One region of the Microbacterium wangchenii genome, then DNA from elsewhere that is predicted to be linked to it. Evidence: predicted binding sites of a transcription regulator. Region 1 holds the regulator's gene; each other region holds the start of a gene.
The links. The regulator HrcA, encoded in region 1, represses chaperone genes, less so after heat shock. The targets are predictions, from matches to a motif close to TTNGCACTCGNNNNNNNCGAGTGCNAA.
Positions count from the first base shown of each region.

Region 2: a site for HrcA is predicted at 5,974-6,000, ahead of E4K62_RS12950 (Hsp20/alpha crystallin family protein). Genes of this name have one in related genera too.
Region 3: a site for HrcA is predicted at 4,436-4,462, ahead of groES (co-chaperone GroES). Genes of this name have one in related genera too.

Region 1 covers NZ_CP038266.1:1,994,207-2,004,523, reverse strand. The annotation lists gene E4K62_RS09610 (ExeM/NucH family extracellular endonuclease) at 1-1,483, opposite strand, end outside; gene lepA (translation elongation factor 4) at 1,777-3,624, shown strand; gene E4K62_RS09600 (winged helix-turn-helix transcriptional regulator) at 3,631-4,308, opposite strand; gene E4K62_RS09595 (DUF899 family protein) at 4,378-5,100, shown strand; gene E4K62_RS09590 (DUF1990 family protein) at 5,158-5,808, shown strand; gene hemW (radical SAM family heme chaperone HemW) at 5,808-7,025, shown strand; gene hrcA (heat-inducible transcriptional repressor HrcA) at 7,104-8,144, shown strand; gene dnaJ (molecular chaperone DnaJ) at 8,196-9,320, shown strand; gene E4K62_RS09570 (16S rRNA (uracil(1498)-N(3))-methyltransferase) at 9,324-10,055, shown strand; gene E4K62_RS09565 (HIT domain-containing protein) at 10,135-10,317, shown strand, end outside.
Region 2 covers NZ_CP038266.1:2,675,773-2,686,089, forward strand. The annotation lists gene E4K62_RS12905 (hypothetical protein) at 1-218, shown strand, start outside; gene E4K62_RS12910 (hypothetical protein) at 358-642, opposite strand; gene E4K62_RS12915 (hypothetical protein) at 856-1,545, shown strand; gene E4K62_RS12920 (iron chaperone) at 1,561-2,001, opposite strand; gene E4K62_RS12925 (fatty acid desaturase family protein) at 2,137-3,219, opposite strand; gene E4K62_RS12930 (cold-shock protein) at 3,449-3,652, opposite strand; gene E4K62_RS12935 (hypothetical protein) at 3,695-3,970, shown strand; gene E4K62_RS12940 (hypothetical protein) at 4,166-4,477, opposite strand; gene E4K62_RS12945 (sulfite exporter TauE/SafE family protein) at 4,597-5,313, opposite strand; gene E4K62_RS12950 (Hsp20/alpha crystallin family protein) at 5,443-5,895, opposite strand; gene E4K62_RS12955 (UBP-type zinc finger domain-containing protein) at 6,025-6,387, opposite strand; gene E4K62_RS12960 (DUF2510 domain-containing protein) at 6,405-7,223, opposite strand; gene E4K62_RS12965 (error-prone DNA polymerase) at 7,276-10,317, opposite strand, start outside.
Region 3 covers NZ_CP038266.1:728,852-739,168, reverse strand. The annotation lists gene E4K62_RS03490 (ABC transporter ATP-binding protein) at 1-561, shown strand, start outside; gene E4K62_RS03485 (ABC transporter ATP-binding protein) at 558-1,295, shown strand; gene E4K62_RS03480 (ABC transporter substrate-binding protein) at 1,519-2,802, opposite strand; gene rarD (EamA family transporter RarD) at 2,951-3,916, opposite strand; gene groES (co-chaperone GroES) at 4,051-4,347, opposite strand; gene E4K62_RS18965 (Hsp70 family protein) at 4,675-6,588, shown strand; gene E4K62_RS03460 (LuxR C-terminal-related transcriptional regulator) at 6,601-9,117, shown strand; gene E4K62_RS03455 (IniB N-terminal domain-containing protein) at 9,251-9,988, shown strand; gene E4K62_RS03450 (hypothetical protein) at 9,975-10,317, shown strand, end outside.

The DNA of each region.
Region 1 (10,317 bases):
CCACGACGAGCACGTCCTCGCCGCCCGCTGCCGGGGCGAACACCTGCGCGATCGGCTCGCGCGCCTGCTCGAACGGCTGTCCCGGCGCGGATGCGGTGCCCAGCGCCTGCGCCGTGCCCTGCGGGGTGACGAGGGCGGGCTGGTAGATGATCGCGTTGGTGATGACGTCCTGCAGCGCGATGTCCGGAAGCTGCGCCGAGGATGGGACGGCGGCCCACTTGTCGCGCCCGGCGCCGGCGTTCAGCGCCGCGACGAGACTGGTCGTCGCCTCGTCGGCGGACTCGCCGAGCTTCGCGGAGTTCTCGATCTCCATGAGGCCGACCACAGACGCGTCCAGCGCGTTGATCGCCGCGACGATCTTGCTCTGCTGGCGCTGGAAGTCCTCCTCTCCCCACGCGCCGCGCTGATCGCATCCGTCGCGCACGGTGACCGGATCGCCCGAGCGGTCGGAGAAGGCCCGGCACGTCGACGTCTGGTCGCCGAGGGTCGTGAAGTAGTTCAGGACGTTGAAGGAGGCGACGCTGATATCGCCGCCGACCGGCGCGGGCGCGTCGGTGCGGGTGTTCTCGAAGATGACCCCGTCCTGGCCCGAGCCGTCCCCCACGATGTGCCGGGTGGGCGTCAGACGCCATGCGTCGAAGCGGAAGTCGGCGATCACCGGCTCGCTGAACGTCACGCCCGCGCCGACGATGACCGGCTCGGCGGTGGAGAGGTAGGGCGGCGTGCTCGTGTTCGACGACGTGCCGAAGGTGCCGGACGCGCCGTCGTCCAGGAGCACGAGCCGCGCGGCGTTGTCGGCGGCGACGGCGGCGGCCTCCGCCGAGCCTGGACGCGCGGCATCCGTCGGCTGCCGCAGTGGCTCGCTGCCCGCCGCCAGCGCGACGTCGCCGAACCGGTTGATGCCGTACGTGTCGGTCACCGTGAACGTCTCCGGGGCGGGCAGCACGAGCATCGACTCGATGCTCTCGCGCGGTGCCGGCTCCGATGGCCACGGGGTGGTGATGGGAAGGGGCGGTTCGCCGTCGGCGATGACCTGTGCGCCGCCGGGGGAGACTCGCAACTGGGTGAGGCCCTGGAACTCGCCGGCCTCACCGGTCACGCGGACCGTCTGGCCCGGGGCTACCTCGCCGACGGCGCCCGGGGCGTACACGAAGATCGCGTCCGAGGCCGCGTGGGCCGGAAGATCCAGCGCGCCGCCTGTGCCAGGGGTCTGGATGACGTAGCCGTCGTACCCGCCGGTGGCGTAGTGCGCGGTGACGACGCCCTCGGTGGTGACGGTCCGGCCGGCCCAGGGCGTCGCGTCGACGGTGCCCTGGATGTCGGCGATCGGAACGGCGGTGGGGGCGCCCGCGGCGGACGCGGGGATGCCGAACGCCGCCGTGCCGAGAGTCAGGGCCGCGGCGAGCGCGGCGGACAGCGCCGCACGCCCCCTCCTCCCCGTGCGCGTCGGACGGTGGGCAGGGACGAGGGGATGCGTCGTCACAGGATCTTCTTCCGAGAGGGAGCGCACGCGTTCGTTGCGATGCGCCCGCAGATGGGGAAGGTCGGGGGGACCTGCGTCCGATCCTAGGGACGCCCTCCGACACGCGGTTTCGGCCCTGTGAACAACTCGTGGCGATCGGGCGACGATCCTCCTTCGCGCCTCGAAAGTGCATCACCTCGGCGAAAGTGCACCGAATCCGATGCACTCTCGCCGACTCGATGCACTCTCGGCGGGAGGGCCGGGAAACGACGCTGCCCGTTCCTCAGGCGCCGCCCCCGTAGAATCGACGGGACATGTCACCCCGTGCCCTGAAGCCTCTCGAGCCGTCTGCGACCCCTCCCGAGCTGATCCGCAACTTCTGCATCATCGCCCACATCGACCACGGCAAGTCGACGCTGGCCGATCGGATGCTGCAGATCACCGGTGTCGTCGCCGACCGCGACATGCGCGCCCAGTACCTGGACCGCATGGACATCGAGCGCGAGCGCGGCATCACGATCAAGAGCCAGGCCGTGCGCATGCCGTGGGCGTCCGAGTCCGGCACCTACGCCCTGAACATGATCGACACGCCCGGTCACGTCGACTTCACCTACGAGGTCAGTCGGTCCCTCGCCGCATGCGAGGGGGCGATCCTGCTCGTCGACGCTGCCCAGGGCATCGAGGCCCAGACCCTGGCGAACCTGTACCTGGCGCTGGAGAACGATCTGCACATCATCCCCGTGCTGAACAAGATCGACCTCCCCGCCGCCGATCCGGAGAAGTTCGCCGCCGAGCTGGCCGGCCTCATCGGCGGCGAGCCGGAGGACGTGCTGCGGGTCAGTGGGAAGACCGGCCAGGGCGTGGAAGAGCTGCTGGACCGCATCGTGCAGGAGATCCCCGCGCCGCGCGGCGACGCCGACGCCCCCGCGCGCGCCATGATCTTCGACTCGGTGTACGACGCGTACCGCGGCGTGGTCACGTACGTGCGCATGATCGACGGCGCACTGGAACCGCGCGAGCGCATCCAGATGATGTCGACGAAGGCCACCCACGAGCTGCTCGAGATCGGGGTCTCCAGCCCGGAGCCCGTCCCCACCCGGGGGCTCGGCGTCGGCGAGGTCGGGTATCTCATCACGGGCGTGAAGGACGTGCGCCTGTCCAAGGTCGGAGACACCATCACGACGGCGCGCAAGCCCGCCACCCAGGCCCTGCCGGGCTACACCGACCCCAAGCCGATGGTGTTCTCCGGGATCTACCCGATCGACGGCAGCGACTACGGCGACCTCCGCGAGGCGTTGGACAAGCTGAAGTTGTCGGATGCGTCGCTCCAGTACGAACCGGAGACCTCAGTCGCGCTCGGCTTCGGGTTCCGCTGCGGCTTCCTGGGTCTCCTGCACCTCGAGATCATCACCGAGCGGCTGTCCCGTGAGTTCGATCTCGACCTCATCACCACCGCACCGTCGGTGACGTACGAGGTCACGACCGACACCGGCGAGACGATCTCGGTGACCAACCCCAGCGAGTATCCGGATGGGCGCGTCGCAGAGGTGTCCGAGCCCATCGTCAAGGTCGGCATCCTCCTGCCCAAGGACTACGTGGGCACCGTGATGGAACTGTGCCAGTCGCGCCGCGGCTCGCTGCTCGGCATGGATTACCTCAGCGAGGACCGCGTGGAGCTGCGGTACATCATGCCGCTCGGCGAGATCGTCTTCGATTTCTTCGACCACCTGAAGAGCCGGACGCAGGGGTACGCGAGTCTCGACTACGAACCGGCCGGCCAGCAGACGGCCGACCTCGTGAAGGTCGACATCCTGCTTCAGGGCGAAGCGGTCGACGCGTTCTCCTCGATCGTGCACCGTGAGAAGGCCTACGCGTACGGCACGATGATGACCGAGCGCCTGCGCAAGCTCATTCCACGGCAGCAGTTCGAGGTCCCGATCCAGGCCGCGATCGGCGCGCGCATCATCGCCCGTGAGAACATCCGGGCGATCCGCAAAGACGTTCTGGCCAAGTGCTACGGCGGCGACATCACCCGCAAGCGCAAGCTCCTCGAGAAGCAGAAAGAGGGCAAGAAGCGCATGAAGATGGTCGGTCGCGTCGAGGTGCCGCAGGAGGCGTTCATCGCCGCGCTCTCCGGCGACGTCGAAGGCAAGCAGAAGTAGCGACGCTCACCCGGCCCGGAAGAGGCCGATGAGATCGGCGACCGCGTCGCGGTCGCCCGCTATGACGACCTGCTCGGTGGCCTCGGCGGACGCGAGCGGCGTGCTGCCGAAGAGCAGTTCGCTCCACGCCGTCGCGTCGGCGCGGACGGATGTGGGGGCGCCGGACGCGGGGAGGCCCGGGGTGACGGTGAGACGCCCATCGGCGGAGGTGACGGCGTAGCCGAACGACGGCGAATCGGTGACGCGCTCGTCGTAGAGCACGAGGGCGAGGGGAGCGACGGACGCGGACGTGGCGGGGGCCATCGTCCGCATCGCGAGCACGACGCCGTCCGGGGTCATCCCACCCTCGGTCTGGGGCTCGGGCCCGCTCGTGTACCACCGGCCGAGCGATTCGAGCACCGGTTCCAGGCCGCGTCCCCAGTCGGTGGCCCGGTAGATCCGGGTGCGCCCGAGATCGGGGAGCACGACCTTCTCGATCACGCCCGATCCGGTGAGCGCACGCAGCCGCTCGGTGAGGACGCTCGGGGTGATGCCGCGCACCGAGGCGAGCAGGTCGGCGAACCGCTTGGGGCTGAGCATCACCTCGCGGGCGATGATCAACGACCAGCGGTCGCCCACGATGTCGAGCGCGTTGGCCGCGCGACAGGCGTCGCCGTGCTCGGCGTAGGTGTGCTTGATCGGCACGTCGGCCTGCCCTCCCGAGATGTCGTCGCAATCTTTACACGACTGGACGATAGGTTTATCGTACGTCGCATGGACGCACCCCGCACACCACTGCCCCCCATCGTCGACGGCGAGGAGTGGGACCGCCGTCGCGCCGTCCTGCTCGCACGCGAGAAGGCGCACACTCGCGAGGGCGACGCGATCGCCGCGGAGCGCCGAAGGCTCCCGATGACGGAGATCGACCCGGTGACCCTGAGGGGACCGAGCGGAGAGATTTCGCTCCTGGACATCTTCGACGGCCGCGACGAACTCGTCGTCTACAAGCACATGTGGTTCGACGGACAGCCGTTCGAGGGGCAGTGCGAGGGGTGCACGATCAGCATCTGGGACTTCCGGGATGCGGTCTACCTCCGCGAGGCCGGGGTGTCGTTCGCCGTCTTCACGGAGGGCCCGTACGAAGAGGTCGCACCGTTCCGGGAGTTCATGGGCTACGTGCATCCCTGGTACTCCACGCGCGGCATCAGCGACCCGGCGATCGCCGGCGGGGGAATGATCGCGTGCTACCTGCGGGACGGTGACCGCGTCTTCCTCACGTACGAGACGTACGGGCGCGGTGTCGAGACGATCATGAGCTCGCTGCACCTGCTGGACCTGACCCCCTACGGGCGCCGCGAGGAGTGGGAGGACTCCCCGGAGGGGTGGCCCGTCTCACCGCACTCGTTCTGGCGCAGCGAGGGGCGGCCGACGGCGCAGTGGACGCGGCCGGGAGTCACGCCCGTGCACAGCCACGAGCACGCCCACGTGCATCCCTGACGCCGCGGCCGGAGCGCTCGCAGACATCACGCGGCAACGCGAAGTAGCCTGGAAGGCATGCGCCGCGGGACTTTTCGAGACGAGACGGTGGACTACGCCGCCGTGGGGGGCACGCAGGCCCCCGACCTCCTCCAGTACCCGCCCGAGCGCTCGATCCCGGCCGAGGAGAGCTGGCGGATCGGCAGCGGCGAAGACCGCTTCACCACCGCGAGCGAGGCGCTGCTGTCGTGGGCGGCGCAGCGGGAGGGCGGGCTCACGATCACCGATGTGCGGCCGGCCCCCGGGCCCATGTACACCGGGGTCGGGTACGACGCCGAGGGCAATCCGATCGCGCCCAGCCGCCTGGAATCCGAGCAGCGGTTCGACGCCGAGGGCATGCCGTTCGTGGCACCGGGGACGACCGTCCGCCTGCACGGACGCGTGCGGCGCCTGCGCGCCGACGCGGAGCTGCGGGTGATCTCCGTCGTCGAGGAGCCCCGCCGGGTCGGGTTCATCCTCGGCACCGTGGGGGATTCCGTCGTGAGCGGCGAGGAGTTCTTCCTGGTGGAGTGGCGCGACAACGACGAGGTGTGGTTCACCGTGCGCGCCTTCGATGCACCCGCCGCGCTGATCTACCGTCTTTATCCGCGTCTCGTCCGCCACCGCCGGCGCGAGCTCTTCCAGCGTTACCTGCGGGCGATCTCGCCGCTGTACGCCACGTCGTCCTGATGGGCGCCGCCCTTCCTCTCGGCGACCCGGCGCCCGCCGACGGCGCGCTTCCGGCCGACCTCCACACGGATGCCGGCGCCGACTTCGGCGTCTACCTGCACGTGCCGTTCTGCCGCGTGCGGTGCGGGTACTGCGACTTCAACACCTACACGTCCTCCGAACTGCGCGGTGCTCGGCAGGACCAGTACGCCGACACGCTGCTGCGCGAGGTCGCCCTGTCGGTCGGCGTCATGGCGGCCGCGGGACCGCTGCGCGCCGCATCCACCGTCTTCCTCGGCGGCGGCACACCCACGCTCCTTCCCGCCGGCGACCTCGCGCGCATGCTCGACGGCGTGCGCGGCGCGTTCGGCTTCGTGCCGGGGGCCGAAGTGACGGTGGAGGCCAACCCTGACACCGTGACGGATGCGGTGGCCGCCGAATTGGCCGCGGCCGGGGTGACCCGCATGTCGATCGGCATGCAGTCCACCCGCCCGCACGTGCTGGCGGCGCTGGATCGCACGCACGATCCGGCCAACGTCCGCACGGCCGTCGCCGCCGCCCGCCGCGCAGGACTGGACGTCAGCGTCGACCTCATCTACGGCACGCCGGGGGAGTCGCTGGAGGACTGGCGCGCCTCGCTGGAGGAGGCGATCTCGCTCGAGCCCGACCATCTGTCCGCCTACGCGCTGATCGTGGAGGACGGCACGAAGCTGGCCCGTCAGATCCGCCGCGGGGAGTTGGCCGAGCCCGACGATGACCTCGAGGCCGACATGTACGAGCTGGCCGACGACCTGCTCGGCGCGGCCGGCCTGGAATGGTACGAGGTCTCCAACTGGGCACGTGGGCCCGAGCACCGCTCCCGTCACAACCTCGCGTACTGGCGCGGCGCCGACTGGTGGGGCTACGGTCCGGGCGCGCACAGTCATGTCTCCGGCCTGCGGTGGTGGAACGTGCGTCATCCCGCCGCGTACGCCGCCCGGCTCGCGCAGGGCACGTCGCCGGCGGCGGGGCGGGAACGGCCGGATGCGGCATCCCGGCGCCTGGAAGAGGTCTTGCTGCGCTCGCGCATCCGGGAGGGCTACCCGGTCGCGGAACTGCTCGGCGAGGGGCGGCACGCCGTGGCCGGTCTCGTCGCCGACGGCCTCGTCGAGGGCGCCGACGCGGTGCGCGGTCACGTCGTGCTCACGCGGCGGGGTCGCCTGCTCGCCGATGCCGTGGTGCGCACCCTCACGCAGTGAGCCTCGGCGGCCGTTCGGACTTCTCCGCTAGAATTGGCACTCAGAGTGTAAGAGTGCCAGTCGGTGGAGAGGAGTGCCATGGTCACCGAACGCGGGCTCCAAGTGCTGCGGGCCATCGTGCAGGACTTCGTCGACACGAGGGAACCGGTCGGCAGCAAGGCGATCGTGGAGCGGCACGCGTTCGGCGTGTCGGCGGCCACCATCCGCAACGACATGGCGCTGCTGGAGGACGAGGAGCTCATCATCGCTCCGCACACCTCCTCCGGGCGCGTACCCACCGACAAGGGCTACCGCGTCTTCGTCGATCACCTGGCCGAGTTGCGTCCGCTCTCCGGGGCACAGCGCTCGGCGATCGCCTCCTTCCTCGACGACTCCGGCGACCTCGACGACCTGCTCGGACGCACGGTCCGGGCCCTCACCCGGCTCACGGGCCAGGTCGCCATGGTGCAGTACCCCTCGTTCGCCACGGCGAACGTCACCCACGTCGAGCTCGTGAGCCTCGGCGGTGGCCGCATGCTCGTGGTCGTCGTGACCGACACCGGACGCGTGACGCAGCGGATGGCCTTCTCCCGCGAAGAGCCCACCGACGCCGACCTCGCGCAGCTGCGCAGCCGCATCGGCGGTCTCGTCGTGGGGCATTCCGTGCGGGATGCGTCGGAGCGACTTGCCACGATCCTCAGCGGCGGCGCGACCCCTGCCGGCGGCGTCGATGCGATGGCGCAGCCGATCCTGCGGGTCCTGGCCGAGGAGCTGGAGGAATTCCGGCAGGATCGCCTCGTCATGGCCGGTGCCGCCACGCTCGCGCGCCGCGAATCCGACTTCCGGGGCAGCATCTACCCGCTCCTGGAGGCGATCGAGGAGCAGGTGACGCTGCTGCGCCTGATGAGCGAGATGGTCGCCGACGATCAGGGCCTGTCGGCGAGTATCGGACGTGAGAACGAGCCGTTCGGCCTGACCGAGGCATCCGTCCTCGTGAGCGATTACGACGCACCCGCCAGCGGCGCCCGCGTCGGGCTGCTCGGTCCCACCCGGATGGACTACCCCTCCAACCTCGCGGCGGTCCGTGCCGTCGCGCACTATCTGACCCGGATGCTCGAAGAGGACGAGAACGGCCGCTGAGGCGCATCCGGTCTCCGAACGATCCCGCTGAGAGCGGGCAGGAAGGCGACTGTGGCTGACCATTACGAGGTCCTCGGCGTCGCGCGCGACGCGGCACCCGACGAGATCAAGCGCGCGTATCGGCGACTGGCACGCGAGCTGCACCCCGACGTCAACCCCGGTGAGGATGCGGCGGAGCGCTTCAAGCTCGTCACGCACGCGTACGACGTGCTGAGCGACCCGGATCAGCGCCGCCGGTACGACATGGGCGGCGACTCGAATCCGTTCGCCGGCGCGGGTGGGGCCGCGGGATTCGGTGGCTTCAGCGACATCTTCGAGACCTTCTTCGGCGGTGCCGGCGGCGGCGGACGCGCCGGCCGGCCCCGGTCGCGGCGCGAACGGGGTCAGGATGCGCTCGTGCGGGTCAACCTGGATCTCGGCGACGTCGTCTTCGGCACGCACCGCGACCTGGAGGTCGACACCGCCGTGCTGTGCGAGACGTGTCAGGGTTCGTGCTGCCAGCCCGGCACATCCGAGGTCACGTGCGACATCTGCCACGGCAGCGGGAACGTGCAGCGCACCGTGCGGAGCCTCCTCGGCAACGTCGTCACCTCGCAGCCGTGCACCACGTGCCAGGGCTACGGGACGACCATCCCGTACCCGTGCGCGACCTGCCAGGGTCAGGGGCGTGTGCGGGCGCGCCGCACCGTGTCGGTGGACATCCCCGCCGGCGTGGAGACGGGGCTGCGCCTTCAGCTTCCCGGCTCCGGCGAGGTGGGCCCTGCGGGAGGGCCCAACGGCGACCTGTACCTGGAGATCCATGTCGCCGCCCACGACGTGTTCAGCCGCGAGGGCGACGACCTGCTCGCCACGCTGGAGGTGTCGATGCCCGACGCCATCCTGGGCACCGAGACGACGATCGAGGCGCTGGACGGCGAAGTGCAGCTGGAGCTGCGTCCCGGCGTGCAGTCCGGTGATGTGCTGACCATCAAGGGCCGCGGCATCACCCCGCTGCGCGGGACGCAGCGCGGCGACCTGAGGGTCGGCGTGCACGTCGTGACCCCCACGCGCCTGGACGGCAAGGAGCGTGCCCTCATCGAAGAGTTCGCCCGCCGGACGAAGGCGCCCGGGCCGCGCCTCGCGGAATTCCACCAGGGCCTGTTCGCCAAGCTGCGCGACCGGTTCCGGAACAGCTGACCCGTGGCGCTGCACTTCCTCGCCGACGCCGCCGCCGATGCACAGCCGGGCGATGACGTCGTGCTCACCGGAACCGAGGCGCACCACGCCGCGAACGTCCGGCGTCTGCGTGCGGGGGAGACGGTGACGGTGGGCGACGGCCGCGGTGTGTGGCTGGAGGGCGCGGCGGCGCACGTGTCGGCGCGCGAAGTCGTGGTGCGCGTGGCCACACGCACGACGGTCGACGCCCCCACGCCGCGGCTGATCCTCGTGCAGGCTCTGGCCAAGGGCGACCGGGACGAGCTCGCGGTGCAGGCTGCCACCGAGCTGGGCGTGGACGGCATCATCCCGTGGCAGGCGGAGCGCAGCGTGTCGCGCTGGGACGGCAAGGTCGACAAGGCCCTCGCCCGCTGGCGCACCATCGTGCGGGAGGCGGCCAAGCAGGCTCACCGCGCGTGGCTGCCCGACGTGGAGGGACCTGTCGACACCGCCGGTCTCACGCGGATGCTGCCGGGGGTGCGGATGCTGGTGCTCGAGCCGTCGGCGACGCGGCCGCTCGCAGCCCTGGACCTGGGGGCGGATCCGCGCGACGTCGCCCTCGTGGTCGGGCCCGAGGGTGGTGTATCGCCCGATGAGCTGTCGGCGCTGTCGACGGCGGGGGCGGAGCCGGTGCGCCTGGGAACCACGGTGCTGCGCACCTCGACCGCCGGCGCGGCGGCGCTCTCGGTGGCCAACGTCGCCCTCCGCCGCTGGTGACTCCGCTCCCTCCCCACCGGCCGCTGAGCCGGTTGCGGGTGCTCGCCTCGTGGGGGTGGCCGGTGAATAGACTGGACCAATGAGCGAACCGTCGATCTTCACGCGCATCCTCGAGGGCGAAATCCCCGGCGAGATCATCGCGGAGACCGAGAACGCCTTCGTCATCCGCGACATCGCCCCCAAGGCTCCCGTCCACCTGCTGGTCATCCCCAAGACGGGTGAGTACCGCAACGTCGTCGAGCTGGCCGCCGGCGACCCGAGC
Region 2 (10,317 bases), 680 kb from region 1:
CGGCCCAGGCCGACGTCGACGCGCAGCGCCGCGCCGCCGACATCGACCAGCACGCCGCCGACGCCGCCAAACGCCGTGACGAGCAGGCCGAAACGCTGCGCAAGGCCGACAAGGTCGACCCCTTCGTCGACGGGGAGGGCCGCGATCGCGGAGCTTCGGGCGGAAACACCCGTTCGGATCGCGGCGCTCCGGGCCACAACGACGGACCCGAACGCTGATCCGCCTGCCCGACATGTGGTCCGCCTCCCGGCGCCGCGCCGGAGGTGATGTCGCGCCTGAAGGACGACGAAGGTCCCCTGCGAGTGCAGGGGACCTTCGTTCAATCCGTGGGGGCGAGATCTCCGCCCCGGGCTGGGCTCAGCGGCCGTTGCCGGCCTCACGGCCTTCGCGGTCGTAGTACTCACGGCTGCCGGACTTGGCCAGTCCGCGGCTGATCATGTAGCCGATGGTGAGCAGCGTGGCGTACAGCCAGACCTGCTCGGCTCCGAACCCCTGGCCGTCGTCACCGTTGTCCACGACGAGGGACGCGATGAACATCCCGGCGAGGATCACCACGTACACGATGAACTCCGTGGTCTTGAACGCGGCTTTGGTCTCGGTCGAGATGCGGGGGGTGCGGGCGGCGAGAGAGGTATTGCTCATGAAAGGTGTCCTTTTGGGGTTTTCGGGTGCTGGCACGCGTTTGGCGGCCCCGTTGAGCTAATCAGTACGCACGGATGTCGCCTCCGCCCTTGCTTTCGGAGGGAAGCGTCAGGAGAAATCTCCGCGGTCGAGTGCCGGTCGGGCATCGTAGTGGTCCGGCCCCGCCCCGGCGATGGGGCTGGGCGGGGCGGCCCCGTTGCAGACAATGGCGGGATGCTCGCTCGTTCGGCCGAGGTCGTCGGCACCGCCCTGCGCGGACTGTTCGCGCTCATCCTCCGCTTCCGGCACCCCCGGCCCATCCACACCCGCGGGCTCGTCCTGGAAGGCGAGCTGACGTGGCTCGGGGCTGCCGCGGCATCCGGCATCTCGTGGATCGACGACGCACCGCCGGATCCTGTGGGCGTCGTCGCCCGCCTGTCGAGGGCGGTGGGGCTACCGGCTCGGCTGCCGGATGTCATCGGACTGGCACTGCGCGCCAGCGCGGGCGGGCGCACGGTCGACCTGGAGCTGGCCTCGACCGGGATCGGATTCCCCTCGCGGTTCCTCCTCGTCCCCCGGAGCACCCCGACCGGCGCGACGTTCGGCAGCCTCCTGCCCTACCGGTCGTCTCGTGGACCGATCCTGGTGTGCGCGCGCAGCGTCCCGCGGCGTCAGCTGCCCGCGTCGACGCACGACATCGCCGCCGCCCTCGACGGGGAGCCGTGGCGCGTGCGCCTGTACTTCGCGACGCCGCGCGGCCGGTGGCATCCGTTCGCCGAGGCGGCACTGCAGCCATCAACCGACCAGGAGGACCGCGAACTCCGGTTCGACTCCGTGCGCCATCCGCTCCCCGGCGCGGGCACCTACCGGTGGGTGGATCGCGTGCGCCAGCCGTCGTACCTCCGGGTGCAGGGCCCGCAGTGACCGACGCGCATCGGGTCAGTGCACCGCCGCGCCCACCAGTTCCGTGACCTTCGCCTGCACCGCCGGAGTCCATGCGCGCACGGCGAAGCCGACGGGCCACAGGTCGCCGTCATCCAGGTGCGCGCGATCCTCGAACCCGATCGTGGCGTAGCGCGTGCCGAATTTGCGCGCCGGCTGGATGAAGACGACGATCTTGCCCTCGTCGTTGGCGTATCCCGGCATGCCGTAGTAGGTCATGGGGACCAGCTCGGGGGCGACCTCGCTCACCACGGCATGCACTCCCTCCGCCAGCGCCTTGTCCTCGGGTTCGAGTGCGGCGATCGCCTCGAGGACGGCCTTCTCCCCGGCAGCGCGGTTCTTGCCGGCCTTCTCCTGTGCGCGCAGCTCCTTCGCACGCTGCTTCACCGCTTCGCGCTCCTGTGCGCTCAATCCGTCGGAGGTGTCGGTCTTGGCCATGGCGGGCCATCCTTCCCGGTCGTGGTTCTGGCTCTCACGGTAGGGGCCGCCGGCGCCGGGTGCTTCTCCGATCGTGACCGAAACGACGATGCCCCCGTCCGCGCAAGGCGGACGGGGGCATCGGAAGGCGGTGTGTCACATGCCGCGTATCTGCTGACGGGTGGGGCAGTCGAACGGGTCGCGCGCGGCCAGTCCCACCTCGTTGAGGTAACGGATGACGATGGCGTACGACTCGATGAGACTCGTCTCGGTGTACGGCACGTTCAGGTTCTCGCACGCCTCGCGCACGACCACGCGGGCCCGCGAGAGGTACGGCCGGGCCATGCTCGGGAACAGGTGGTGCTCGACCTGGTAGTTCAGGCCGCCCATGAGGGCGGTCGCCCACCAGCCGCCGCGCACGTTGCGGGAGGTGCGCACCTGCTTGGTGAAGAAGTCGAGGCGCGCGTCCGGTGCGATGACCGGCATGCCCTTGTGGTTCGGGGCGAAGGACGCACCCATGTAGACACCGAAGACGGCCATCTGCACGAAGATGAAGGCGAAGGCCATGCCCAGCGGCAGGAAGAGGAAGACGGGCACGATGACCGCGGCCAGGCGCAGGAGGATCAGGGACAGCTCGAGCCAGCGGCCCTTGATGGGCTCACGCGTGGTGACGAGGTACTTGATGCCGAGGAAGTGGAGGTTCCAGCCCTCCATGGTCAGCAGCGGGAAGAACAGCCATCCCTGACGCTGGGTGATGAAGCGGACCACGCCGCGCGCCTTGCGGGCGTCGTCCTCGACGAAGGAGATGGTGTCGATCTCGATGTCGGGGTCTTTGCCCACCCGGTTGGGGTTGGCGTGGTGACGGCTGTGCTTGGAGTCCCACCAGGAGTAGCTCATACCCACGAGGGCAGGGCCGATGAAGCGGGAGAGGCGGTCGTTGGCCGGACCGGAGGAGAGGATGACGCGGTGCGCGGCCTCGTGAGCGAGGAACGCGATCTGCGTGAAGACGATGCCGAGTCCGGCGGCGATCAGGAGCTGGAACCAGCTGTCGCCCAGCAGGATGAAGCCGGTGATGAGACCGGCCAGAGCGACGAGGAGTGCACCGGCGACCAGGGCGTAGAACCACTGGGCACGTCGGAGCAGCCCCATCTCTTTCACCACCTGCGAGACCTGGGTGTAGGCCTTCGCAACGGGCGGGAATGACTCACGGGTGGCGTACGTCTGCCGGACCGGACCCATGGTGGCCGCGACGGGGGACAGAGTGGTCAAGAGACTCCTTGGTTGTACAGCAAGACCCGGGAGTCCCAGCTGAGACGGTGCGGGAAGCGAAATGAACGACCCGCTGTTGCCGACCATACTTGGGACGGCAGTGCCCCGTGTGTCAACTTGCGGATCCACAGAGAGTCCACAGGCGGGGCAGGGTATAGAAAAAGGATGCGGCGGGCTTTCGCCCGCCACATCCTTCGGGTCACACGAGGCGGATGCTCGAGGCCTGGGGGCCCTTCGGGCCACGCTCGACGTCGAACTCGACGCGCTGTGCCTCTTCGAGCGAGCGGAAGCCGCCACCCTCGATCGCGCTGTAGTGCGCGAACACGTCGGGCGAGCCGTCCTCGGGTGCGATGAAGCCGTAGCCCTTTTCAGAGTTGAACCACTTAACAGTTCCGAATGCCATCGGATCTCTCTTTCTTGAAGAGGGGCCGCGACGGCGACCCCGATGACCGCGACGAACACATCGCGGAGATATGGGGCGACGTCGCCCGAGATGGGGGTGGCCACAGTCGTAGCCGGAGGCGGTCTCGAGCGCGTGCTGCGCTGCGGAGAGGTCCGCGAACATTCCCAGGCGTACCCCTACGGCGTCGTGCGCGGAGAATCCGGCGGCATCGACCGTGACGTGCCCGGCGTACTCGTCGCGCGAGTGCGCGACATACACGTCGAGATCGGCCTTGAGCCACGTCAGCAGAGCGGGGGGTACGGCGGTGGAGAGAAGTGAAGAAGAGATGTGAAGAAGTCGATTCAGTTCGTGCAGTCCGGTTCGGCAATGATCGTCACGGAGTGCGGGGGTTTGCCCGGTCGGGCGTTGCCCGTCTTTGGACATTCCAACCGGACAGCCGGCGTGCTCGTATGCGCGCCGTTCTTGAACACTACAGCAGTGCGGCCGAAAAGTCGCGTTCTCGGACGGATGACGTCAGTTGTGCTCGTCCCAGTCGAATCCGGCGGTGGTCCCGGCGAGCACGGCAGCACGGCGGCGGATGCTCCACGCCGCGAGCTCCTCACCCTCCAGCGACAGGGGCAGCTGAGGTTCGGATCGCACCGCGGCCAGCGGCATGCCGGCGCCCAGGGTCAGCCACGCCTGCGCGGGTTGACCGTCCAGCAACGCCGGGAACGAAACGAGTTCGGTGCGCCCCTGGTCGGCGAGCACCCGGACATACTCCAACAACGCCTCGGCGACGTCGTCACTGGTGGCCAGGCGGGCGCCCGTGACGAAGATGTCGAACATCTGCTCTCCCTCGCATGTCGAGCGCGCTCGGGTTGCGCGTTCACGATCGATCCATGTTCATCAAGATGCTCGCACAGACCTAGCCCTTGACCCCGCGGCGGGCCCGCGCTAGACAAAGCTCACCACAAGAGGTAGAGCGCTCCCACCACGGTGAGCACGATCACGAGCCGCTCGAAGACCTCCTGCCGCAGACGCCGGGCCAGCACCCGGCCGGCCAGCGCTCCCACGATCACGGCGGGAAGCAGCCACAGGTCGATCCACAGGCTGTCGACCGAGAACAGCCCGAGCGCGGCGGCGAAGGGCACCTTGCCGATATTGACGACCGCGAAGAACCACGCGGCGGTGCCCAGGAACGCCTTGACGGGGAAGCGGGCCGCCAGGAAGTACATCGACATGACCGGGCCGGCGGCGTTGGCGACCATGGTGGTGAACCCGCCGAGGGTGCCGTAGACGGCCGCCGCGGGCCACCCGCCGCTGGGCTCCCGTCCGCCGCGCGCTGCCGCGTACCGTCGCCACAGGGTCACCGCCACCACGAGCAGGAGCAGGACGCCGATGACGCGCCGCACCCCGACGTCATCGGCGACGGCGAGGAAGACCACGCCGAGGAGGATGCCCGCGAGCACGGCGGGAATGAGCCGCACCAGCATGCGCCATTCCGCGTGCCGGCGGTACGTCCACAGGGCGAACATGTCCCCCACGATGAGCAGCAGCAGGAGGGTGGCCGTCGATTCGCGGGCGGGGAGGACGGCGGCGAACAGGGCGACGGCGAGCGTGCCGGCGCCTGGGAGCGCGGTCTTCGACAGCCCGACCACGACGGCGCCCAGCGCCAGTAGCATCCACGAGACGATCGTGAGATCGTCGAGGGCGACGGCACCGGTCACCGTCCCAGGCTATGCCCCGTGACGCCGCGGCTCGGACACGCGGAAGGGGGCGAGCCCGACGGCCCGCCCCCGCGCATGATCGCCTTACTGCTCGATCGGCTGTGGTGCGTCCGACTCGTGTGCGCGGATCGTGGCGTCACCGGCCTCGGTGGACACCTCGATGCGGCGCGGCTTGGCGCGCTCGCTCACGGGGATCATCACCGACAGCACGCCGTTGCTGTACGACGCGCTGATGCGATCGGTGTCGATGCCCTGACCGAGGTTCAGCTGACGCACGAAGGTGGCCGCCTCCCGCTCACGGGTGATCCACTTGACGCCCTCGCCCGAGGCGAGCGTGCGCTCGGCGCGGATCGTGAGCAGCTGGCCGTCCACATCGATGTCGACGGAGCCCGGATCCACACCGGGCAGGTCGGCGGTCAGAACGTAGTGATCGCCATCTCGGTACAGGTCCATCGGCATCCGCCGCGGACCGCGACGGGTGTCGAACAGGGCCGACGCGAGTCGGTCGAAGTCACGGAAAGGGTCGGTGCTCGCCATGGTTCCTCCTTCTCTGCGCGTGCCGGTCAGGCCGGCGGTGTGTCCAAGTTGAGCCTGGTCGGCTCAAGTGCGATCAGATTAGCACTCGGCAGGGTCGAGTGCCAAGAGGTCTCCGAGAGGGTTCCGGGGTCAGCGACCAGCCGCACGGGCGGCGAGCTGGCGGCGCCAGTCGGGCGGAACCCGGCCCTCCGGGCCGGGCGAGGGCTGGGACTCGGGCCTGCTGGTCGGGGCCGCCAGATCCGGTCCGTCGACCATCGCCTCCTCCTGGTAGTCCCACCACCAGTCCTCGCCGGGCTCGAAGCTCTGGATGTACCGGTGACCCGTGCTGTGCCAGTGGGCGGTGGCATGCCGCGACAGGGAGTCGTCGCAGCATCCGACATGCCCGCACGCCGCACAGCGGCGCAGATGCACCCACCACCCCCCGTGGGCGTCGCAGTCGATGCATCCCGCCGACGAGGGCGGGGCGGTGGGGTCGATCTGAGCCGGAGTCATCCCTGCTCCCGGGGGTGTTACGGGGCGAGCGGGCTGCCGCCGATGCTGCTGTCGTAGACGGCGGCGAGGGCGAACAGCTCGTTGAGGAGGTAAGCGGCGAAGACCACACCGAGGATCAGGCCTCCCACCGACACGGCGATCCAGGCCCACACCGGGCCCAGGCCCTTACCGGTCTGACGGCGCAGCACGACGCCGCGGCCGATGACGTACACGCCGTTGCTGATCACCAGGGCGAAGAAGATCCACGCCCAGTGGAACGGCTTGTCGATCCCGCGCGCACGCAGCGCGCGCCAGTCGAGGTAGGCGAAGACGATCTGCGCGGCGATGACGGCGTAACCCAGGAGTGTCAGCAGCAGGCTCGCGCCGGCGAACGATGCCACCCACTCCGCCGACGCGGAACCGCTGGGGTCGAGCGCAGCGGCTCGCAGGAGACCGTTCCAGTCCAAGAAGAACACCGGCACGACGCCCACCAGCGGCAGGAACACGATCAGCCAGATCCACGGCGTGTCGGTCGGGATGTCGCGTCGCACCGGCGCGGGGGCGGCGGGCGCCGCCGACGGGTAGGACGGGTAAGCGGCGGGCGCCGAGGAGTAGGCGGCAGGCGCCTGCTGCTGGTACGGCGGGTACGCGGCGTTGGCCTGGGCACTGTTGGTCGGAGCCGCGGGCGCCGGATTGGCGGGCTGGGCCGGGGCGGCAGGCTGGGCCGGGGCGGCGGCAGGCGCCGGGTTCGCGGGCTGGCGCGCTTCGGTCCACGCCGTGCCGTTCCACCAGCGGTGAACGGAGGGGTTGTCGGGGTCGGCGTACCAGCCCGGGGGGAACTGCTGTGCGTCGGTCATGTCGATCCTTCCGAAGTGCCCGTGTTCGGGTCGAGTCTAGGGGTCGCCGAACTCAGCGGAAATCACGGGATGAGTGCGCCACGCCCACCCTCAGGTCATCGAATCGATCGGCGACGAGGTTCGTCACCCCCTCCACCGAGCGCTCCAGGATCCCGCGGACGATGAGGGCCGGCGACTCCCGCACGATGCGTCGGTGACGGTCCCACACGCCGACCGAGCAGATCACGTTGACCAGCCCGTGCTCGTCCTCGAGGTTGAGGAACGTGATGCCCGATGCCGTCGCCGGTCGCTGCCGGTGGGTCACGAGCCCGGCGACCTCGACCCGGCGGCCGTTCTCGTGCGTGCGCAGCTCGCGCGAGGTGAGCACTCCGCGCGCGTCGAGCTGGGAGCGGTAATGCGCAAGCGGATGATCGCCCGGCGAGATGCCGGTCGCCCACAGGTCGGCGGCGAGCACCTCGTAGCTGGTGGGGTCGGGGAACAGGGGCGGCTGCACCGACACCATCGACTCGGGCAGGTACTCGGCGCGATCCTGTGCGGCCGAACCGGCGCTCCAGATCGCCTCCCGGCGCGTGATGCCGAGGCACTCGAAGGCACCCGCGGTGGCGAGGGCCTCCAGCTGCGCGGCGGTGAGTCCGGTGCGGCGCACCAGGTCGCGCAGATCGCGGTACGGACCCGACGCCTCCCGCTCGGCCACGATGCGCTCGGCCGCCTTCGTGCCGATCCCGGTGACGGCGGCCAGCCCGAGGCGCACGGCGAACCGCCCGTCCCGGCGGTGCGCCTCCGACTCGTCCGGCTCGGTGGGGTCGAAATCGCCCACCGGCGGCTGCACTCGCTCGGCGCACGCCTGCCGCCCCGTCGGCGGAAAACGAGGGGATCGATCCGCAGCATCCTCGGTTCCCGGGATCCCCTCGGAATCCGCGTGCGGTTCGAGGAGGGCTTCGACTCCCGAGCGCAGCAGATCGGGGCGGCGCACCTCGACGCCGTGCCGGCGGGCGTCGGCGCTGAGGGTCGCCGGTGAGTAGAACCCCATCGGCTGGGCGCGCAGCAGTCCCGCCAGGAACGCCGCGGGGTAGTGCAGCTTGATCCACGAGCTGGCGTACACCAGCAGCGCGAAGGAGAGGGAGTGGGATTCGGCGAAGCCGAAGTTCGCGAACGCCTGGATCTTGTCGTAGATGCTGTCGGCCACCTCGCCGGTCAGGCCGTTTCGGGCCATGCCTGCGTACAGCTTCTCGCGGAGCTTCTCGATCCGCTCCACGCCGCGCTTGGACCCCATCGCCCGGCGCAGGAGATCGGCGTCCTCGGCCGTGCAGTCCCCCACCGCCACGGCCATCTGCATGAGCTGCTCCTGGAACACCGGCACGCCCATGGTCCGCTCGAGCACCGGGCGGAGCTTCTCGTGGGCGTAGGTCACCTTCTCCTGCCCGAGCTTGCGCCGGACGAACGGATGCACCGCACCGCCCTGGATCGGCCCGGGCCGCACGAGCGCGATCTGCACGACGAGGTCGTAGAACCGCCGCGGCTGCAGGCGCGGGAGCAGTCCCATCTGCGCGCGGGACTCGACCTGGAAGACCCCGATCGAATCGGCGCGGCACAGCATGTCGTAGACGGCCTTCTCCTCCTTGGGGATCGTCGCGAGTTCCCACTCCTCCCCCGTGGCGTCGCGGATGAGGTCGAAGCAGTACTGCAGCGCGGCCAGCATCCCCAGGCCCAGAAGGTCGAACTTCACCAGCCCCATCCAGGCGGCGTCGTCCTTGTCCCACTGGATGACCGTGCGGTCCTCCATGCGCGCATGCTCGATGGGCACGACCTCCCCCACGGGACGGTCGGTGAGCACCATCCCGCCGGAGTGGATCCCCAGGTGCCGCGGCGCCTTGAGCAGCTCGGTGGCGTACGCGAGCACCTGATCGGGGATGTCGTGGTCGGCGCCGGTGTCCAGCGCCGCCCCCCAGCGCTCGACCTGCTTGGACCACGCGTCCTGCTGCCCCGGCGAATGCCCGAGGGCCTTGGCCATGTCGCGCACGGCGTTCTTCGGGCGGTATTGGATGACGTTGGCCACCTGCGCGGCGCGGTCGCGGCCGTATTCGCGGTACACCCACTGGATGATCTCCTCCCGGCGGTCGGAGTCGAAGTCCACGTCGATGTCGGGCTCCTCGTCGCGAAGGCTGGAGAGGAACCGCTCGAAGGGCAGGTCGTAGGCGATCGAGTCGACCGCGGTGATATCGAGCAGGAAGCACACCGCACTGTTGGCCGCCGACCCACGGCCCTGGCACAGGATGCCGCGGCGCCGAGCCTCCTGCACGATGCCGTGCACGATGAGGAAGTAGCCGGGGAAGTCCTTCATCTCGATCACCGCGAGCTCGCGCTCGATGCGGTCGCGGTCCTTCGGCGTCAGATCGGGGTACTTGCGCGGCACCGCCTCCCACACCAGGTGCCGCAGCCACGTCATGGGCGTGTGCCCCTCGGGAACCTGCTGCTTCGGCAGCGCGGGCTTGGCCCGCCGCAGGGGGAAGGCCAGCTCGTCGGCGAGCGTCACGGTGCGCGACACCGCGCCGGGGTAGCGCGCGAAGCGGCGGGCCATCTCCGCGCCCGAGCGCAGGTGCGCGCCGGCGTGGGCGGGCAGCCATCCGTCGATCTCGTCCAGGCCGCGGTTGGCGCGGACGGCGGCGACCGCCGCGGCGAGGAGCTCCCGTTCGGGCGCGGCGTAGTGCACGTTGTTGGTGGCCAGCACCGGAAGCCTCCGCTCGGCGGCGAGGGCGGCGAGCACGTCGTTCTGGCGGGAATCGAGCGGGTTGCCGTGATCCATCAGCTCCACATGCACCGCCTCCTGGCCGAAGAGCCCGACGAGCCGGTCGAGCTCCGCGGCCGCTGCATCCGCCCCGCCCTCGGCGAGCGCGCGGCGGACGGTGCCCTTGCGGCATCCGGTGAGCACCGCCCAGTGCGGATCGCGCGGACCGCCGGAACGCTCGGCGAGCTCGTCGAGGTCGTACACCGGCCGGCCCTTCTCCGCGCCCCGCAGCTGGGCGGCCGTGATCGCCGCCGCCAGACGGTGGTACCCCTCCTCCCCGCGGGCCAGGACGAGCAGGTGCGATCCGAC
Region 3 (10,317 bases), 1.3 Mb from region 1:
CAGAGCCTCATCCCCGCGATGTGGCGCCCGCAGGACGCCGGGATCGAAGAGCGCGCGGAGGGCCTGCTGCGCAAGTTCAAACTCGACGCGAAGGCCGACGACTTCGCCGCTTCCCTCTCCGGAGGCCAGCGCAAGCTCCTGGAGATGGCGCGCTCGCTCATGACCGAGCCCACGCTCGTCATGCTCGACGAGCCGATGGCCGGGGTGAACCCCGCGCTGACGCAGTCGCTGCTGGACCACATCCTCGACCTCAAAGACCTCGGCATGACCGTGCTGTTCGTCGAGCACGACATGCACATGGTGCGCCACATCGCCGACTGGGTGATCGTGATGGCCGAGGGCCGCGTGGTCGCCGAGGGCGATCCGGAGTCGGTCATGAAGAATCCCGCCGTGATCGACGCCTACCTGGGCGCGCACCAGGAGCTCGACCTGGGCGTGGTCACCGGCCGCATCCCGGTCATCCTGGCCGATCCGACGACGGATGCCGCCGCATCCGAGAGCGCCAGCGCCGCGATCCTCGTGGACGAGGGCGTCGCCGAAGACGAGGAGAACCGCCGATGAGCACGGTCGCCACCGACACCGCCGTCGTCGTCATCGACGACGTCCACGCCGGCTACCTCCCCGGCGTGAACATCCTCAACGGCTGTTCGCTGACCGCCTCCCAGGGGGAGCTGGTCGGGATCATCGGCCCGAACGGCGCGGGCAAGTCCACGCTGCTGAAGGCGATCTTCGGGCAGGTCAACGTGCGCTCGGGGAAGATCCTGCTCGAGGGCGAGGACATCACCGGCCTGAAGGCGAACAAGCTCGTCGGGCGCGGGGTGGGCTTCATCCCGCAGAGCAACAACGTCTTCCCCAGCCTCACGATCGAGGAGAACCTCCAGATGGGGCTGTACCAGCGCCCCAAGGCCTACAAGGAGCGCCTGGAGTTCGTCACCGGCATCTTCGCGGAGCTCGGCAAGCGGCTGAAGCAGCGCGCAGGGTCGCTCTCCGGCGGCGAGCGGCAGATGGTCGCCATGAGCCGCGCGCTCATGATGGACCCGAAGGTGCTGCTCCTGGACGAGCCGTCGGCCGGTCTCTCGCCGGTGCGGCAGGATGAGGCGTTCATCCGGGTCTCGGAGATCAACAAGGCCGGCGTCACGTGCATCATGGTCGAGCAGAACGCGCGCCGCTGCCTGCAGATCTGCGACCGCGGCTACGTGCTGGACCAGGGCCGGGACGCCTACACCGGCACCGGCCGCGAGCTCCTGAACGACCCCAAGGTCACCGAGCTGTACCTCGGCACCCTCGGCCAGTAGCCCGCTCGCCCCGCCCCGCCGCCCCGCGGCCATCCGCGCGCCCGCGCCGCCCGCGCCGCCCGCGCCGCCCAGTGCTCCGCGAGACTGCACGCACGTGACGAGACCGCGACATCATGTCGCGGTCTCGCCGGTGGCGTGCAGTCTCGCGGATCTGGGGTGGGCCGGGCGGGCACGGGGAAGGGCCCCGGTCGAAGACCGGGGCCCTTCCGTGTGGATGCTGCGATCAGCCCTCGTAGGCGGAGTAGTTGTTGTCCTCGCCGTACTGGTAGATGCCGATCGACGCCTCGGTCGGGTCGCCGACCTCGTCGAACGTGATCGGACCCGAGATGCCCTCGTAGTCGGCCGTGCCGCCGTCCAGGATGATCTGGGCGCAGTCGGCGTACGTGGAGCACGTCTCCCCGTCACCCGAACCACCCGAGACCTCGATGAGCTTCTCCGCGATATCCGCGGAGTCGGTCGACCCGGCCGCGAGGGCCGCGAGGGAGAGCAGGATCGTGGCGTCGTAGGACTCGGCCGCGTAGCTGTAGTCCTCCAGCGCCGGCAGACCCTCCGCCTCGACGAACGCGTCGAGCTCGCCGGTGAAGTCCGCGATCGAGTCGATCGACAGACCGGGCAGCGTGCCCTTGGCGCCCGTGAGGGAGCCGGCCGGGAACGCGTCGGCGAAGTTCTTCAGGTTGCCGTCGACGAAGTACAGGTCTTCGGCCGGGTACGACCCGAACAGGCTCGGCAGGATCGTGGCGACCTCGTCGAACGTGATCAGCGCGATCGCGTCGGGGTCGGCCGCGAGAACCTCGCTGATCTGCGTGTCGAACGTGGTGTCACCGGTGTTGTACGTGGTCTCGGCGACCACCTCGCCACCGGCGGCCTCGAAGGCCTCGGAGACGTACTTGGCCAGGCCCGTACCGTACGAGTCGTTGAGCACGATCAGGCCGAGGGTCTGGTTGCCGTCCTCTGCGATGAGGTTGCCGAGCACCTCGCCCTGCAACACGTCGGAGGGTGCGGTGCGGAAGTACAGGCCGTTGTCCTCGTACGTCGTGAACTCGTCGGAGGTGTTCGCCGGCGAGAACTGGATGACGCCGGCACCGGTCACCTGGTCGATGAACTGCAGCGAGACGCCCGAGGACGCGGCGCCGATGACGGCGGAGACGTCCTCGGCCAGCAGGCGGGGGATCTCGGTCTCGTAGGCCTTGTTGTCGGTGTCGCCTGAGTCGCCGAAGACGACCTCGAGCGACAGACCCGTCTCGTCGGAGATCTCGTTGATCTGCGCCGCGGCGTAGCCGACGCCGGCCTCTTCCGGCGGGCCCAGGAAGGCCAGGGTCCCCGTCTGGGGAAGCGCCGTGCCGATCTTGAGGTCGAGCTCGCCGCCGACTTCGGAGGAGTTACCGCCGCCGGTCTCGGCGGCCTCTCCGCCGCCACCGCCGCACCCGGCCAGGAAGAGCGCGCTGACACCGGCCACGGCGATGGCGCCGAAGACCTTGCCCGCACGCGAACGTGTGAAGACGCTCATGATGCTCCTTGCTGTGTATGAACGCTGGCCGACTCGGGCGCCGACCCAGTGCCCCAAACCTAGTCCGCGGGCCATCTCGCCGGTATTGCCGTTCGTTAACGATGTGTAACGGCGCCCAAATCGTTATGTGCGGATGCTGCGGCCTGACTCAGGCCGGTTCGGCGACGTCCGCGCCCGCCCGCCGGCCGCGACGCGCGGCCGCGACGGAGTCGGCGGTCAGCACGATGAGGGCGACCCACACGAGGGCGAACCCGATCCACCGCTCCACCGGCATCGGCTCGCCGAACACCCACACCCCGATCGCGAACTGCAGGATGGGCGCCACGAACTGCAGCATCCCCATGACCGTCAGCGGCGTGCGCCGCGCGCCGGCGGCGAAGAACAGCAGCGGGGTGGCGGTGACCACGCCCGCGAGCAGGAGCAGCACGGCGTGAACAGGGCCGGCCGTGAACAGGGTGAGCCCGGAGATCGCGGCCACGACGGCGAGCTGCACGAGCGCTATGGGGGTGAGCCACGCCGATTCCAGCGTGAGCCCGCTGACGGCGTCGACGGCCGGGCCGATGCGCTTTTTCACCAGGCCGTACAGGCCGAAGGAGAACGCCAGGCTCAGGGCGATCCAGGGGAACGCGCCGTAGCCGACGACGATGACGACGACCGCGACGGCGGCCAGCCCGAGGGCGAGCCACTGGGTGAGGCGCAGGCGCTCGCGCAGCACGAGAACGCCCAGCACGACCGTCACGAGAGGGTTGATGAAGTAGCCCAGGCTCGTCTCCACGACGTGGCCGCTGAGGGTGGCCAGGACGTAGACCATCCAGTTGATATAGATGAGTCCGCCGGCCAGGGCCGTCCAGCCGAGCAGTCTCGGCTGCCGGAGAATCGCCCGCAGCGGCCGCCACGCACGGGTGACCGCGAGCAGGACCACGCAGAACACCAACGACAGCACGATCCGCCACGCCACGAGCTCCCACGCCCCGGTGGGCAGGAGCGAGACGAAGTACAGCGGCAGGATGCCCCACAGCAGGTACGCGGTGAAGGCGTACGCCCCGCCGGTCAGTCGCTCGCGGGCCTCCGACGGTGCAGGTGCGACGGGGGCGGGGGGCGTCGTCCGATCCACTCCCCCAGCCTATGGGCGTGCGCCGACGCCGGGCCGGACATCACGCCGCGCGCACGAGCGCGTGACCGCGGAATCCTGCCACGCACGCGAAAGCCCCGGATGCCGAGGCATCCGGGGCTTTCGGAGAACTGGTGTCAGCGGACGACGACCGCGAGGACGTCGCGAGCCGAGAGCACGAGGTACTCGTCGGCGCCGAACTTGACCTCGGTGCCGCCGTACTTGCTGTAGATCACGCGGTCGCCGACGGCGACGTCGAGCGGAACGCGGTTGCCGTTGTCGTCGATGCGGCCGGGTCCGACGGCGACGACCTCGCCCTCCTGCGGCTTCTCCTTGGCGGTGTCGGGGATGACGAGACCACTGGAGGTGGTCTGCTCAGCCTCGACCTGCTGGATGACGATGCGGTCCTCGAGCGGCTTGATGGAAACCGACACGGTCTACCTCTTCTTTCTTCACGCTTCGGTACAGAAGACTCGTTAGCACCCGCGCGGGGTGAGTGCTAACGCCAGTGTACGGAAAGAGCTGGCACTCACGCAACGCGAGTGCCAGCCCGGCGACGGATGCGGCACCTGCTGCCGAGCCCCGGGCGCCGGCCACCCTTCCCATCCATGCGGGCGTGTGCCACAATCCAACACACGTCGATGCGCTGGGGGCACGCATCGGCCATTGGGACATCAGTGGGGATGAGCCTGGGCTTTCCCTTGCTGGCGTACGGAACGAGCGCGGGGGCCCCTCGGGGCAGCTTCGTCCGGGGGGAAGAAATGAATGGTCCGTACTATTTGGCGATCGATGTCGGCACCAGCCGGACATCTGCGGCGATCGCGAGGTTCGCGCCGGACGGCAGTCTGCTGGCCACGCCGTTCCCGCTCGGGCGCAGCGGCGACAACGCACCCACGGTGGTGTTCGCCGCCGACGGCGAGCTGCTGTTCGGCGACGCGGCCGAGCGGCGGGGGCATACGCAGCCGGATCGCCTGATCCGGGAGTACAAGCGCCGGATCGGCGACGACGTGCCGATCCTCGCCGCCGACCGCGCCTTCGCGCCGGAGGAGCTGTACGCCCGCACGGTGGACTGGGCAGCGCGCGCCGTCGTGGAGCGCGAGGGCGGATCCCCCGCGCTGCTGGCGATCACGGTGCCCGCCGCGTGGGGCGAGTACCGCAGCGACATCGTGCGGACGGCGCTGTCGGAGCAGGGTTGGCGCGGCGTCGTGGTCATCACCGAGCCGGAGGCCGCCGCCCGCCACTACGAGTCGACCAATCCGCTGCCCGAGGGCCGCGTTCTCGCCGTCTACGACTTCGGCGGCGGCACCTTCGACGCCGTCGCCCTCCGCAAGGACGCGGATGGGGCCGTGCGCATCGTCGGTGCACCCGCCGGCATCCCCGACCTCGGCGGCGCCGACTTCGACGATGCCCTCGTGCGCCACGTCGTGCGCACGGCGCGCCTGGACACCATGGCGCTGGCCGGCGACACGTCGGGGCGGATGGCGCTGGCGGCGCTGCGGCGGGAGTGCGTGGATGCCAAGGAGTCGCTGTCGTTCGACTCCGAGGCCGTCGTGCCGGTGCTGCTGTCGGGCGACCAGCGCAGCGTCCGCCTGAGCCGCGACGAGTTCGAGGTCATGATCGCCGACGACCTGGACCGCACCGTCGACGCGTTCGAGGACGCCCTCGAACGCGCCGGGGTGGACCTCGACGATGTCGACGCGATCCTGCTGACCGGCGGGACCTCCCGCATCCCGCGCGTGGCGCAGGTGCTCTCGGAGCGGTTCGACCGCCCGATCGCCCTGGACGCCGACCCGAAGGCGATCATCGCCCTGGGCGCTGCCCGCGCGGCCGCCGACGCCGCCCGCGCCGCAGCCGAGCCCGCCGACGATGTGCCGGCGCTCGTCGTCGAGGACGACGCTCCCGCGCTCCGGCCCGAGCCCGCCGCAGGTGCCGCGCGGCGCAGCTGGTTCCGGCGCGCACCGGTGGCGGCGTACCTCACGGTGGGGGCGGCGGTCGTGCTGGCGAGTCTCGGCGTCGCCGGCGCCCCGACACTGGGCACCGCCATCGTGGGAGCCTCCGACCGTGCCGATATGACCGCGGCGCCCGAGGCCGCGGCCGCGGATGCGGGCCCCGGTGACCACAGCGCCGCCCAGCCCGCCGAGTCGGCGGTGGAGCCCGTCGCCGAGGCGGAGGGCGCCCGCCCCGAGGGCACGACGTGGCGGCGCACCCCGGCCAAGAAGCCCGCCTCGGCGACGCCCCCGCGCACTCCCGGCAGCTCGACGCGTGCCGCCGCGCAGGGGCGGGCCGCGCAGGGGACCACACCCGCCGGCGGTTCGGCGGCCACCCCGCGCCCCTCCTCCGGCTCCCCCTCGGGCTCGACTCCCGCCCCCACACCCGGCGGCGGGGATGCGACACCCGACCCCGGCCCGACCGACCCCGGCCCCTCCGATCCCGGCCCCACCGATCCCGGCCCCGCCGATCCCGGCCCCGCCAATCCCGGCCCGGCCGACCCCGGCCCCACCGACCCCGGGCCCAGCGACCCCGGCGGCACCGGCGGAGTGGACACCGGCGGAGGCGACACCGGCGGAGGCGACACCGCGGAGACACCGCCCGCCGATCCCCCGGCGGAAGCGGATCCGACGCCACCGCCGGGCGGCGAGCCCTCACCGACGCCCACCGCCGGCGTGCCCGTGTGACGCGGGCCCGACATGGCGTCCACGCTCACGCCGCCCGCCGATGCGGCCGGTGGTATCCCGATGGTCCTTCCGCGTCCTGCGCGCACCCACATCGACGCCGTCGTCGCTGACGACCGGCCTCCGCGGCTGGTCCTCGTCGGCACCGCCGGGTCGGGTAAGACGCGGCTGCTGCAGCGGCTGCACGCGGAGTTCGCCACGCAAGGCCGCACTCCCGTCAGCGCGGGCCGCGACCTCGCGCACGTACCGGCGAACGACGTGCTCGTCATCGACGACGCGCACCTCCTCTCCCCCGACGACCTCGCCGCGCTCGGCCGGCGCGTAGGCGACCCGGACGCAGCGCTCGTCCTGGCGATGCGACCGTGGCCGGTGCCGCCGATGCTCCGCGAGATCGCCGACGCGCTGCATCCGGCCATCGTGCTGGGGCATGTCACGCACGCGGACGTGGTCGACGAGTGCACCCGGAACGGGCGGGCGATCGCCCCGCGGTGCGTGGACGGGGTCCTCGAGCTGGCGGGTCACCTGACCTGGCTCGTCTCCGAGGCGCTCGGCGTGCACGACGCCGACTGCACCGAGGATGACGCGCACCCGGGTGTGCGGGAGGAGCTGCGCGACCTCATCGCGCATCGCATCGCCGGTCTCGACGAGGAGCTCCGGCATGCGCTGGAGAGCCTGTGCCTGTCGCCGCACACGCCGGTGTCGCCCCCGGGGGCCGATTGGGCCGCGGCCGGACACGCCAAGGGACTGCTGCAGCGCAATGGCCAGCCGGCGCCGGTCGTGCGCGACACCGTGCGGACGACGATCTCCGTCGACCGCCTCGCCGAGCTGTACGTCGACGCCGGGGCGTCGCCGGCCGACCCGCTCGTGCGCGAGCTGATGGGCGGGATGCACGATCCGCGCGTGGCCACGGCGCTGCTCGAGGACGGCGACACCGAGCTCTCGCGTCATCCGCACCGCGCCGACGAGCTCTTCCGCGGCGCCGCCGACGCCGGCGCAGACCCGCGCACGGTCGCCGTGCGGCGTGCGCGGGCGGCATGGAACGCCGGGGAGATCGACGCCGCGGGCGCTCTCATCGACGCCGCCACGGTGGATGCGGCGCACCCCGGCTTCCCGGAGGCGGCGGCGATCGCCGGCGCCGTGTGGGCTGCGCGCGGCGACCTGCGCATGGCGTCGGCGGTGTTCGCCCACACCGACCCGGGCACGCCCGAATTCGTCGCGCACGCGAGCCTCGCGGCCCTCGGCTCCGGTGAGGTGGACGAGCTCGACCGCCTCGGCCAGGCGCCGCCCGCACGCGCCGTGCCGTCGACGCTGGCGGTGTCGCACGAGCTGCTCGTCCGCGGGTTGCGCGCGACACTGGGGACGCAGACGCGCACGTGCCTGAGCGACCTCGTCCGCGCCACCGAGATGTACACGGCCGCGCAGTGCGATGCCCCGACGCCCGAGCTCCCCGCGGTGGTCGCCACCGTCGCAGCCCTGAGCCTCGGCGAGCTCGGCGTCGCCCACACCGTGATGGACACCGCCGTGCGGGCGGGCCACGGCGGGATGTGGGCGCGCCCTCGGCTGCTGCTGTGGCAGGCCTGGGTCGCGGTGCAGCGGGAGCGTCCGCATGAGGCGGAGTCGGCCCTGCAGGCGGCGAGCGCGGCCGGCGTGACCACCGCCCGCGAGCGGGTGCTCGCCGACGCCGTCACGATGGCCCTCACCCGCCGGTACGCCGACGCGTCGGCGCTCGCGCCGGCGTGGCGGCGCGCCCGCGAGAGCATCCTGCGCACGCGCTTCGACCTGTACTCGCTGCTGCCCCTGGCCGAGTTCGCCGTCGGTGCCGCGCGCCTGGGCGACCTGGAGCGGCTGCGCCCGCACCTGGACGAGGCGTACGCCACGGTGGAGCGCATGGGCTCGCCGCCCATGTGGTCGAGCCATCTGCACTGGGCGGGCCTGCACTGTGCGATTCATCAGAACCGCCCCGACGACCTCGCCCCGCATGCGCGCGGGCTGCTGGCCGCAGCCCCGCACACGCGCCTGGCGCGCAAGATGGCCCGCGCGGGCAAGGTGTGGACCGAGGTGCTCACCGGTCATGTCGACGCCGACGCGATCGAGCGGGCGGCCCTGGGGCTGGCTTCGGTGGGCCTGGCATGGGACGGTGCGCGCCTGGCCGGCCACGGCGCCGGGCGCACGGAGGACCGTCGCGTCATCGCGCGCCTGCTCGCGTGCGCGCGTCAGCTGCACCCGCGGGAGGAGCTGCAGCATCCCGCCGTCGACGACGCGCGCACGACCGAGGCCGCCGCCCAGCGCGTCAACGACCTGCTGAGCGCGCGGGAGCGGGAGGTGGCGGCCCTCGTCGTACAGGGCAAGACCTACGCCGAGATCGGCGAGTCCATCTTCATCTCCCCCCGCACCGCAGAGCATCACATCGCGCGCATCCGCCGGCGCCTGGGGGCGACGACGCGTTCCGACCTCATCGGCAAGCTGCGGATGGTTCTGGAGGATGCACCCTCCGACGATGTGCCCTCCCCGCGGGAGGTGGAGTTCGCATGAGCGAACACGCGACCGGCCACGGTGCTCCCCCCGCGCGACCCCCTAGTGGCACCCCCACGACGGGGGGACAGCCCCCGACGCGCAGCGCGCGGCGACGCAATACGTTCGGAACGTCCCGATGTGAGGAGCAGAAATGAGCATGACGCTGGCGACGATCGCCGATGCCCTGATCGAGTTCATCCTGAGCCTGCTGCGCGATCCCGATGCCGCCGAGGAGTTCGCGAAGGACCCCGAGGCCGCCCTCACCGCTCGCGGCCTCGGCAACGCGACGGCCGCGGACGTGTGCGCGGTCGCACCCGTCATCGCCGAACGGGCGCAGGTGGTTCCCGTCCCCGCGCCCAAGCCGGCGCCGGCCGCGCCGGAGCCGAACCCGACCGTGCGGGAGATCAACTCCATCACCAACAGCTTCTCCTACATCGACGACCGCGACACGCTCCTGGACCAGTCGGTGAACCAGAACATCTGGGCCGACGGCGACGTCACGCAGGTGTTCGATCAGGACGCCGTGGTCGCCTCCGGCGACGGCGCCATCGCGGCGGGCAACGATGCGACGCAGGAGAACAACCTCGACCAGTCCACCGACATCGACGCCGGCGACGACGTCGCGATCGGCGGCAGCGACGTCACCGAGACCACCACGACGGACTCCGGCAACACCTCGACCGACACGACGACCACCACGGATGCATCGACCACGACCACGGTCACCGACTCGATGAACAGCACCACCGGCACGACCACCGCCGACGAATCGTTCAACGACTCCACCGTGGCCTACGCCGAGACGACCGTCGACAGTGACACCACGGGCGTGTTCGAGTCCTCCGACACCGTCGTGATGGAAGAAGCCCCCGCGGATGACAACTTCTGATCTCGCGCGACGCCCCGACCCCGACAACGGCGCCGGGGCGCGGGGCGCCCGCGCGACCTCCTCGGCCGGCGAGGCCCGCGAAGCACCCGCGCGTCCGTCGCTGGGGAACAAGGAGGCGGCGCCGGTGCTGGTGAAGTTGCCGGCGCCGGCGTCGGTGCGTCTCAGCCAGCTCGCGTGGGTGCTCTCGCTCGCGGTGAGCGCCGTCGCGGTGGTCTACCTCTTCATCATCCGCGAGCAGCAGCTCCCCGAGATCATCGGCGTCATCGAGGCCGTCGACGCGGAGCGAGCGGATGCCACGTACGACACCGCCGCCGACATCGTCTACTGGT